Regions from separate parts of the Sorangium atrum genome, predicted to be linked through region 2. Evidence: riboswitches for the same ligand, from Rfam matches in the RefSeq annotation. Region 2 holds a riboswitch; each other region holds the start of a gene.
What was found. Region 2 has a riboswitch for cobalamin ahead of POL72_RS21315 (energy-coupling factor ABC transporter permease). Riboswitches for the same ligand answer to the same signal wherever they lie in the genome.
Positions count from the first base shown of each region.

Region 1: it holds a riboswitch for cobalamin, as region 2 does, so the genes downstream of both, POL72_RS31945 (TonB-dependent receptor) here and POL72_RS21315 (energy-coupling factor ABC transporter permease) in region 2, are expected to answer to the same signal.
Region 3: it holds a riboswitch for cobalamin, as region 2 does, so the genes downstream of both, POL72_RS30550 (TonB-dependent receptor domain-containing protein) here and POL72_RS21315 (energy-coupling factor ABC transporter permease) in region 2, are expected to answer to the same signal.

Region 1 is NZ_JAQNDK010000004.1:149,135-152,403, forward strand. It holds gene typA (translational GTPase TypA) at 1-1,230, opposite strand, end outside; cobalamin riboswitch at 1,437-1,644, shown strand; gene POL72_RS31945 (TonB-dependent receptor) at 1,882-3,269, shown strand, end outside.
Region 2 is NZ_JAQNDK010000002.1:1,673,841-1,677,109, reverse strand. It holds cobalamin riboswitch at 923-1,130, shown strand; gene POL72_RS21315 (energy-coupling factor ABC transporter permease) at 1,223-1,942, shown strand; gene POL72_RS21310 (hypothetical protein) at 1,966-2,289, shown strand; gene POL72_RS21305 (CbiQ family ECF transporter T component) at 2,279-3,028, shown strand; gene POL72_RS21300 (energy-coupling factor ABC transporter ATP-binding protein) at 3,025-3,269, shown strand, end outside.
Region 3 is NZ_JAQNDK010000003.1:1,665,404-1,668,672, reverse strand. It holds gene dhbC (isochorismate synthase DhbC) at 1-1,186, opposite strand, end outside; cobalamin riboswitch at 1,441-1,667, shown strand; gene POL72_RS30550 (TonB-dependent receptor domain-containing protein) at 1,911-3,269, shown strand, end outside.

The sequences.
Region 1 (3,269 bases), on a different contig from region 2:
CGGCACGTCCACGACCACGAGCTCGAGCGGCTCCATCACCTCGCCGTCGATCTCGCGCGTCACCACCTCGGGGTTCGAGAGCTGCATCTCGTACCCCTCGCGCCGCATCGTCTCCACGAGGATCGCGAGCTGGAGCTCGCCGCGGCCGAGCACCACGAACGTGTCGGGCACCTCGGTCGGCTCCACCCGGATCGCGAGGTTCTTCATCGCCTCGCGCTCGAGCCGCTCCTTCAGGTGACGGCTCGTCAGGAACTTCGACTGCTTGCTCTTGCCGGCGAACGTCGACGTGTTCACGCCGATCTTCATCTTGATCGTCGGCTCCTCGACCACGATGCGCGGCAGCGCCTCGGGGTGCGCCGGATCCGTGATCGTGTCGCCGATCGTGACCGCGTCGAGCCCGGCGATCGCGATCACCTCGCCCGCGACGGCGCTCTCGACCGCGACGCGCTTCAGCCCCTCGTAGGCGTAGAGCATCTTCACGTAGCCGCGCGACTGCCCGCCCTCGCCGAGGAGCGCGACGTCGGCGCCGGACCGGGCGGTGCCGCGGACCACGCGGCCGACCGCGAGCCGGCCCACGTACTCGTCGTGCGTCGTGTTGCAGACGATGACCTGGAGCGGACCGTCGGGGTCGCCCGAGGGGCCGGGGACCCGCTCGAGGATGGTCTCGAAGAGCGGCTCGAGGTCCTTCGCCTCGTGCTCGAGCTCGCGCTTCGCCTGGCCGAACTTCGCGATCGCGTAGAGCGTCGAGAAGTCCATCTGCGCGTCGCTCGCCTCGAGGTCGCAGAAGAGGTCGAACACCTCGGAGAGCACCTCGTGGGCGCGCGCGTCGCTCCGGTCGATCTTGTTGATGACCACGATGACCGGGAAGCCGCGCTGGAGGCACTTCGAGAGCACGAAGCGCGTCTGCGGCAGCGGGCCCTCGGCGGCGTCGACGAGGAGGAGCGCCCCGTCGGCCATCATGAGCGTGCGCTCGACCTCGCCGCCGAAGTCGGAGTGGCCGGGCGTGTCGACGATGTTGATCTTGACCCCGCGGTACCGGATGCTCGTGTTCTTCGCGAGGATGGTGATGCCGCGCTCCCGCTCGAGGTCGTTCGAGTCCATGACCCGCTCGGCCACGACCTCGTTCTCTCGGAAGGCGCCCGACTGGCGGAGCATGTGATCGACGAGGGTCGTCTTCCCGTGGTCGACGTGGGCGACGATGGCGATGTTGCGGAGATCGTTACGGGGCATATACGGCGGCGGCCGTGTAGCACGCGACCCACGGAGGAGCGAGCCCATCCTCGCTAGAGCCCGAACGTTCGGCCTGCACGGCAGCGGCGCGGCAGCCGCGCAGGGAGGCGCTCGGATGGAGAGCGCGAGGCACGCGTAGCGCGGGCGAGCCCGCGCCGGGCGGGCGAGGGGAGCGGTAGCGATTGACAGCCGAAGGCGCGCGGCCATAGGGTGCGCGCCGCGCTGGTGCCCGGGCGTTCGCCTGGGCCGAAGAGGGAACCCGGTGAAATTCCGGGGCTGCCCCGCAGCGGTAAGCGAGAACGACCTCCACCCCAAGCACTGGCCCGACGAGGGCTGGGAAGCGGTGGACAGTAGGGAGCCGGCCAGGCCGGAGCGCTCGCGAGCCCGAAGACCTGCCAGCGCCCGGCGGCGGGAGACATCCGGCGCCGGTTCGACCTGGGAGCCTCGAGGGAGGCGGTGAGGTCCGAGCCGGTGCAGCTCTGCCTCTGCCACGTCCCGGATACCGAACCGCCCCCGCGTCGCCTTCCGGTCGCCCGCGGGGGCGAGAGGTCGGTCCAGCGCACCGTGCGATGGCCAGCCATTTCGTCCTCGCGGAGCTCGACGCGAGCGGCCCGAAGCCGCTCCGCGCGATTGCGGCGAAGGAGGACACGAATGCTGCGCGAGACGGTCACGACGAGCCACGGGCACCGCCATCCATTTCATCTGCTCGCCGCGTTATCCATGGTGCTGGCCGCCGCGCGGCCCGCGCGCGCCGAGGGCGACACCCCCGCGGCGCCCTCGGCCCCGCCGGAGGCCGCCGCTGCAGAGCCCTCCGGTGAGGGCACGCCCGCGGGCGACGCCGCGGCGCCGGTGGGCAGCGCGGGCGCGCCCGCGGGCGACGCCGCGGCGCCGGCGGGCAGCGCGGGCGCGCCCGCGGGCGACGCCGCGATCGAGGTCACGATCCAGGCGGAGAGGCCGGGCAGCGAGGCCGCGTCGCGCGTCTCCGTCGGACACCGGGAGCTCGAGCTCAGGCCGAGGCTGCGGCCGGGCGACATCCTCGAGTCGGTGCCCGGGCTCTTCGCCGTGCAGCACGCGGGCGGCGGCAAGGCGAACCAGTACTTCCTCCGCGGGTTCGACGCGGACCACGGGACCGACGTCGCCTTCTTCGTCGACGGCGTGCCCGTCAACATGGTCAGCCACGGCCACGGGCACGGCTTCACCGATCTCTACTTCATGATCCCGGAGCTCGTGACAGGGCTCGACGGCTACAAGGGGCCTTATTACGCCGGCATCGGCGACTTCGGTACGGCGGGCGCCGTCAACCTGCGCTTCGCCGAGAAGCTCGAGGAGAGCTACGCGCAGGTCAGCCTGGGGCAGTACGGTATCCAGCGCGGCCTCGTCATCGCCTCGCCGGATCTCGGCGACGCGTGGCGCGCTGTGGCCGCGGCGGAGATCTACCGGAACGACGGGCCGTTCCTGAGCCCGGAGCGGCTCAAGCGCTTCAATGTGTACCTGCGGGCCACGCACGATCTCGGCGACACCGGGAAGGTCCAGATGACATGGATGTCGTATGGATCGACCTGGCACGGCTCCGGCCAGATCCCCGCGCGCGCCGTGTGCGGCGAGGGCGAGCAGGGCGGGCTGAACCCGCCGCCGTCGGCGTTCGGACAGCCGTGCATCGACCATTTCGGCGCCGTGGATCCGACGGAGGGCGGGGCGACCGAGCGGCACATGGCGTCCCTCGCCTACTCGACGGCGTGGCGGGACGCCGATCTGAGCGCGCTGGCCTACCTCGTCCGCTACCGCTTCACGCTGTACTCGAACTTCACGTTCTTCAGCGAGGACGCCGTCCACGGCGATCAGATCGAGCAGAACGACGACCGCACCGTCGGGGGCGCCGATCTCCGGTTCCGCAGGCAATACGAGATCGGCGGGGCGAGGTTCACGACCTCGCTCGGCGCGCAGATCCGCGCGGACGCGATCGACAAGTCCCTCCACCACGACGAGGCGCGCGAGCGGATCGAGGAGAAGAGCAGGACCCACGTCGACGAGAGCCAGAT
Region 2 (3,269 bases):
TGCACGCCGGGCGAGCAGAGCGCTCCAGACGCGAAGGCAGCCAGGCGAGCGCGCGACCCCCACACACCAGCTCTGCAGGAATTCACGTTCGAGCCGGGCATACCCCTCCACCGAGACAGCGCTCGGCGCAGCGTCCATTTCGCATTCCGAGACGAGCGAACACGAAATCCCCATCTCTTCAATAAGAGACGCCACGACGCGGCGGGCCGCACACCGGACACCTGCTCCCGAGTAAAGAGCCAGGACGAACAAAGCACACTGCGGAAGGAACGCGCCGGCGTCTGTGTTCAAGCGCACGAGAGCCCCTGCGTGGGCGCAGGCCGCCATACGCGCAGCGCCCGCGCGGTGACAAAGTAAACAGGTTTTATCTAAGGAGGACGTAATTCAAGACGTGCGCTCGATGACTCTTCGCCTGGTGCGTCTGGGTCAATTTCTCGGCCTGGGCCACCGCATGACAGGGCCTGGATGGCTCGCCGGCGTGCGCCTGTCTGCTTGATGGGGGCCCCGACAGGCGCACGGCGCGCCTCGGCAGCGATGGCCTCGTGCGCCGCTGCAGCGCCCCCCCGAGGGCGGGGTGGCCACCAGCGCAGGCACCACCGCCGCACCGACGCCGTAGACGAGGGAGCTCGCGGCGTGCAGGGCGGGCCGGAGCGCGCAAGGTGGAAGCGCGCGCCCCGGGTCGACGCACCCGGGTTCGCCCGGTCCGCGCACGCGGGGTGCGCGCGCCCAGCTCGCGCGATCGCGTCGCCTGGACACGCGGGCCGACGCGCGGGCCAGCGCGCGCAAGGCGGAGCCGACGCGCGCTCGACGGTGAGCTCGTCTGACACGCGAGGCCCCGTGCAGCGTCCGCTGGGCACCTCCGCCGCGATCGGGGCGCGACGGCCTTGACGCCGGGCGCGAAACGGGATTACCGAGCACCGGCCTGACAATCCATTCCTCGGGTGCCCTCCGGGGCATAACAGGGAAGCCGGTGCAAAACCGGCGCGGTCCCGCCACCGTGAGTGGGGAGCTGCCTCCGAAGACCACTGGGCCTCATTGGAAGAGGCCTGGGAAGGTGGACGCAGCGCTGGGAGCTCGATCAGCTCCCTGAACCCATGAGCCGGGAGACCTACCCGAGCCTCCCACGAGGTGCAGCTTGCGCACGTCTTCGTGGCGTTCGGGTGCGGACTTCACCCGGAGCGCCGAAATCGGTCTTCACGGCCGCGTTGTGTCGATCGCCGCCGTGTCCCTGGGGACGCTCCTCGCGCCCCGGCCCGCGGCCGCGATGCACCTCGCGGAAGGCGTCCTGCCGCTCGGCTGGTGCGCCGTCTGGAACGCGCTCGCCCTGCCCTTCGTCGCGATCGCCCTCCACCTGCTCCGGCGCCGCACCCAAAAGGACGCCTTCTACAAGCCGTTCGTCGGCCTCATCGCCGCCGCCGTCTTCGCGATCTCGTGCATGCCCGTGCCGGTGCCGACCGCCGGGACCTGCTCCCACCCGTGCGGCACAGGGCTCGCGGCGGTGCTCATCGGCCCCTGGATGACCGTCCTCGTCACCGTGGTGGCGCTCCTTATCCAGGCCCTCTTCCTCGCGCACGGCGGCCTCACCACGCTCGGCGCCGACGTCGCGTCGATGGGCATCGCGGGCGCCTTCACCGGATACTTCGTCTTTCATCTCGCGCGGCGCTGCGGCGCGAACCTCTGGGTCGCGGGCTTCCTGGCGGGCGTGACGTCGGACTGGGCGACGTACGCCACCACGGCGCTCGCGCTCGCGCTCGGGCTCTCGGGCGAGGGCTCGGTGACGTCCATGTTCACGGGCGTCGCCCTCGCCTTCGTCCCCACCCAGCTGCCGCTCGGCCTGCTCGAGGGCGTCATGACCGCGGGGGCGCTCGCCTTCCTGCGCACCCGGCGGCCCGACATCCTGGACCGGCTCCAGGTCGTCCGGCTCGCCCCGGGGGCATCGTGACGCGGCGGCTCGGACAGCGCCCGATGTCAGCGCTGCTCGCGCGGCGCGCGTGCGTGGCCTGCGAGCGCGCGCTCCAGCTCGCCGCTGCCCTCTGGCTCGCCGCCTGCCGCAACGCGTCCTGGGACGGCGTCGACGAGGCCGTGGTCCGCCGCGTCGCCGAGGACGCAGGGCGCCACGAGACGGGGCCGCTGTTCGCGGGCCTCGAGGGCGACCTCCTGCTGTTCGCGTTCCTCTGGGCCGGGCTCCTCGCCGGCTTCGCCCTCGGCTACTTTTCGCGCGTGCTCTTCGTCGAGCGCGCGGACGCGCCCGCGGGCAAGGCCGGCGGCGAAGGCCTGCGTGCGGACTGATCCCCCCGCGCGGCTCCGCGACGTGGACGCCCGGCTCCGCCTCGGGGCCGCCGTGGCGGCGTGCTGCGTCGCCGCGGGCGCGCGCTCGCCCGTCACGCCGGCCGCGCTGCTCCTCCTCGCGTGCGCGGCCCTCCGCCTCCAGGGCACGCCGGCGCGCGCCGTCCTCCGCGCCGCCGCGCCCGCCGCATGGATCGGCGCGGTCGCGGCGGCGCTCGCGCTCGCGCTCACGCCGGGGGCGCCGCTCCTCCCCGGCGCGCCGTTCCCTGTCGACGCGATCACGGCCGAGGGGGCCCGCCGCGCCGTCGCCATCGGCGCGCGCGTCCTCGCGGCGGCCGCGGTGCTCCGGTGGCTCGCCGGCGCCGCCGCGCCGGCCGAGATCGAGGCGGCGCTCGCCGGGCTCGGCGTCCCCGCGGCCCTCGTCGAGCTGCTCGCGCTGACGCGGCGCTTCGCCGGCGTGCTCCAGCGCGCGGCCGACAGCGCGTGGAGCGCCGCCGCGCTCCGCGGCGGGTTCACCGGCCCCGGCGCCGCCGCGCGCTCGGCCGGCGCCGTCGCAGGCGTCGTGGCGCTCCGGACGCTGGAGCGCTCCGAGAGCGCCGCGCTCGCCATGCAGCTCCGCGGCTACCAGGGGAAGCTCCCCGTCGCCGACCGGAGGGCGAGCGCGCCCGCCGCGAACCTCGCGTTCGCCGCCGCCGCCCTCGCGGCCCTCGGGCTCAGCGTCGCCGCGGGAGAGGCCGGATGATCGCGATCGCGCTGCGCGCCCCCCGGCTCGGCTACCGGCGCGGCGAGCCCGTGCTGCGCGACGTGCGCCTCGACGTCGCCGAGGGCGAGTCCGTGGCGGTGCTCGGCGGCAACGGCGCTGGCAAGACCGCGCTGCTCCGGACGCTCGTCGGGCTCCTCCCGGCGCCCGGCGGCGGCGTCGAGATCGCGGGCCGCCGCGTGGGCTCGCCCTCGGACGCCGTCGCCGCGGGCGCCGCGCTCGT
Region 3 (3,269 bases), on a different contig from region 2:
TCTCGGCGAGCTCGTGCTCGCCGCTCGAGCCGATGACGATCCCGGCCCCGGCGTAGAGGCGGAGCGCCCGGCCGGCGACGTCGGCGCAGCGGATGACGACCGCCCACTCGCCGTCGCCGCTGGCGTCGGACCAGCCCACGAGCCCCGTGAAGAACCCGCGGTCGAACCGCTCGATCGCCTCGATGGCGTCGCGGGCGCGGTCCGTGGGGTATCCGCACACCGCGGGGGTCGGGTGCAGCGCTGTGGCCAGCTTCATCGAGGAGATCGAGAGATCGCGCAGCTCCCCGGTGAGCCGGCTCGACAGGTGCCACAGCGTCGGGGTCTGCGTGAGCGAAGGCTCGTCGGGGACGCTGAGGCGCCGGCAGAACGGCCGGAGCGCGGCGGCGACGGCGTCGACGACGATGGCGTGCTCGTGCCGGTCTTTCTCGGACGCGAGCAGGGCGATCGCCCGCCGGCGGTCCTCGTCGGGGTCCGGGCTGCGGACCGCGGAGCCGGCGAGCGGATTGGCGATCACCCGGAGCCCGGAGCGCGACAGGAGCAGCTCCGGGCTCGCGCCGAGGAGCGTCCGCGCGCGCGACGTCGCGCCGCCGCGCTCCGCGCCGGAGAGCCCCGCGGTCGGATCCGAGAGGTTGGCGGCGAAGGTGTAGCCGTTGCGGTTCTGCTGCGAGAGGCGCTGGAGGACGAGGCGGAGATCGACCGGCTCTCGCAGGACCATCTCCAGCATCCTGGAGAGGACCACCTTGCTCAGCACCTCGGACCGCATCAGGCCCACCGCCGTCTCGACGCCGCGCACGTAGTCGCGGGGCTCCGGGACCTGGCGCAGCTCCTGGATGGCCATCGGCAGGTGCGCTCTCGGCGACTCCGACGTGTGGTTGAGCGGGCCTGCGCTCTGGATCGTCCGCGGCACGATGAGGTGAGCGGGCGACGTGCTGTTGAACGGCACCGCGCCGACCACCATGGGGAGGCCCTGGCCGGCGCCGGCCCTCGAGGCCGCCGCGAGCACCCTTGTGACGCGGTCCGCGAGGCGATCGCCCTGATCCGCGCCGTTCGGCTCGAGGATCATGTCGTGTACGCCCTGCGCGAGGAGGGTGCGTGTCGGCGACGCGAAGAAGAACGCCGACTCAGGGGTGTATTGCTTCAACAGCTGCCCTGCGTTCACCGCGGGCAGCGCGGCAGAGGCCGACATCGAGATGGAACTCGTCACATTCAGCTCCGATGGGCGTCGAGAGCCACGTGGGCTCGGGTCATCGGGCGCTGGACGTCAGGTCTCGGGCCGCTTGATTCTGATAAAGAAAATCAGTTTCAAGTAACTCATGGCACGGCCGAGCAAGACTGTCAAGGGACTCCCGATTCTGTCTCGGGTGTGTGCCGTCGGTGGGGCCCGTGGACGGGGCGCCCCGGGCCTTCGCTTCTGCGTTGACATCCTGCGTGACGGGTGCGACGAGTCGCCCCGCCATCGGTGCTCGTCCGGCCATCGCCGGGCGAGCTGAAAAGGGAACCCGGTGAGAATCCGGGACTGCCCCCGCAGCGGTGAACGGGAACGACGATCACCAAGAAGCACTGGGCATGCACCAGAGCAGCCTGGGAAGCGGTGATCCGTAGGAGAGCGGCCGGCGATGGCCGCAGCGCCCGTGAGTCCGAAGACCTGCCGAAGGTGCGCGCGCCGGTGCGCTGGCGCGCGCTGACCTGAGCCTTCGAGGGGAAGGCGCGCAGGCTCTCGACCACCTCGCTCGCGCGCGGTGCCGTGGCCCGTCACGCAGCCCCCTCGCTTCGGCTCTCGGCTCACCCGGAGCAGCGCTGGGTCGACGCGGGCAGGCGGCGCGTGAATGGTTGATTCCTCGGATCGTCGGTCGCGTCGGCGCCGGAGCGCCGGCGCGGCGTGCTGGCTCGCGCTCGCGGTCGGCAGCGTCATGGCAGCCTCGCCTGCCGCCCGCGCCGACGATCGGCGCAGGCCGGCGGGCGAGCAGGGGGGCGATCGCGCTGTCGCTCCGCCGGAGACAGCCCCGCTGGAGGTGCGCGTCGAGGGCGATCGCCTGCGCGCGCCCGCGCCGCCCAAGGACAGGTCCGTCGCGGGGTCGGTGCTAAGCCGCGATCGCCTCACCGGCGCGGGGCTCGGAGCGGCGGACGTGCTCCGCACGCAGCCGGGCGTCCTCATCATCGAGTCGGGCGGCTTCGGCGGGCCGGCGACCGCGGCCCTCCGGGGAGCGACCGCCACGCAGACGCCTGTGTACCTCGCCGGCGTCCGCCTGAACGACGACGTCGTGGGGACGGCGGATCTCTCCCTCGTGCCCCTCTGGCTCATCGAGCGCGTCGAGATCTACCGCGGCAACGCGCCCATCGAGGCCGACCGCCTCGGCCCCGGCGGCGCGATCTTCTTCGAGCCGCGGCGGCCTTCCCGGACGACGGCCGGCGTGGGGGCGATGGCGGGCTCGCTCGGCGCGCGGCGCGGGTGGGCGTTCGCCGGCGCCAGCGCGGGGCCGGTGAGCTCGATCGTCGGGGTGAGCGCCGAGGCCGCGGAGAACCGCTACGCGTTCGTGGACGATCGCGGGACGCTCTTCGACGAGAGCGACGACACCCTGGAGCGCCGGCAGAACGCCGACGTGCGCACGATCGACGCCTGGGCGCTCGCGCGCGTCGAGCTCGGGGGCGGCGCGATCGTCGACGTGATCGCGAACGGCACCGACCGCGAGCAGGGGATGCCGAGGCTCGCGCTCCTGCCGTCCCGGAGGGCGCGGGGGGAGTCGCGGCGCGCGCTGACGTCCGTCGTGGCGCGGGTGCCGTTCGGCGGCGAGGCGCAGCACGCGATCGAGGCGCGCACCTCCTTCATCGAGGCGCGCTCGGAGGTCCACGACCCCCTCTTCGAGCTCGCGCTGCTCACGCCGGAGCTCCGCCTCGCCGGCCGCCGCCTGGAGCAGACGCTCGGGGCGACGCTCTCCTTCGCCGACCGGCTCCGGGTGCGGCCCGTGCTCTCGGTCGCGCGCGAGGGCATCTCGCGCGCGCCGGACGACGTCCCGCTCGCGCGGGCGCGGCGCTCGTTCGCGCGCGGCGCTGTCAGCGCGGAGGTGCGCCTCGGCGAGGGGCTCGCGCTGCACGCCCTCGCGAGCGGGGAGTGCCACGCCACCGGCGCGGACCGGGAGCGCCCTTGCGACGTGCTCGTCCCGACCGGGCGGGTCGGCGTGGAGGCGGGGAGCGACCGGATCCGGCTCCTCGCGACCGTGGGCCGCTACGTCCGCGTCCCGACGCTCGGCGAGGTGTACGGCGTCTCCGGC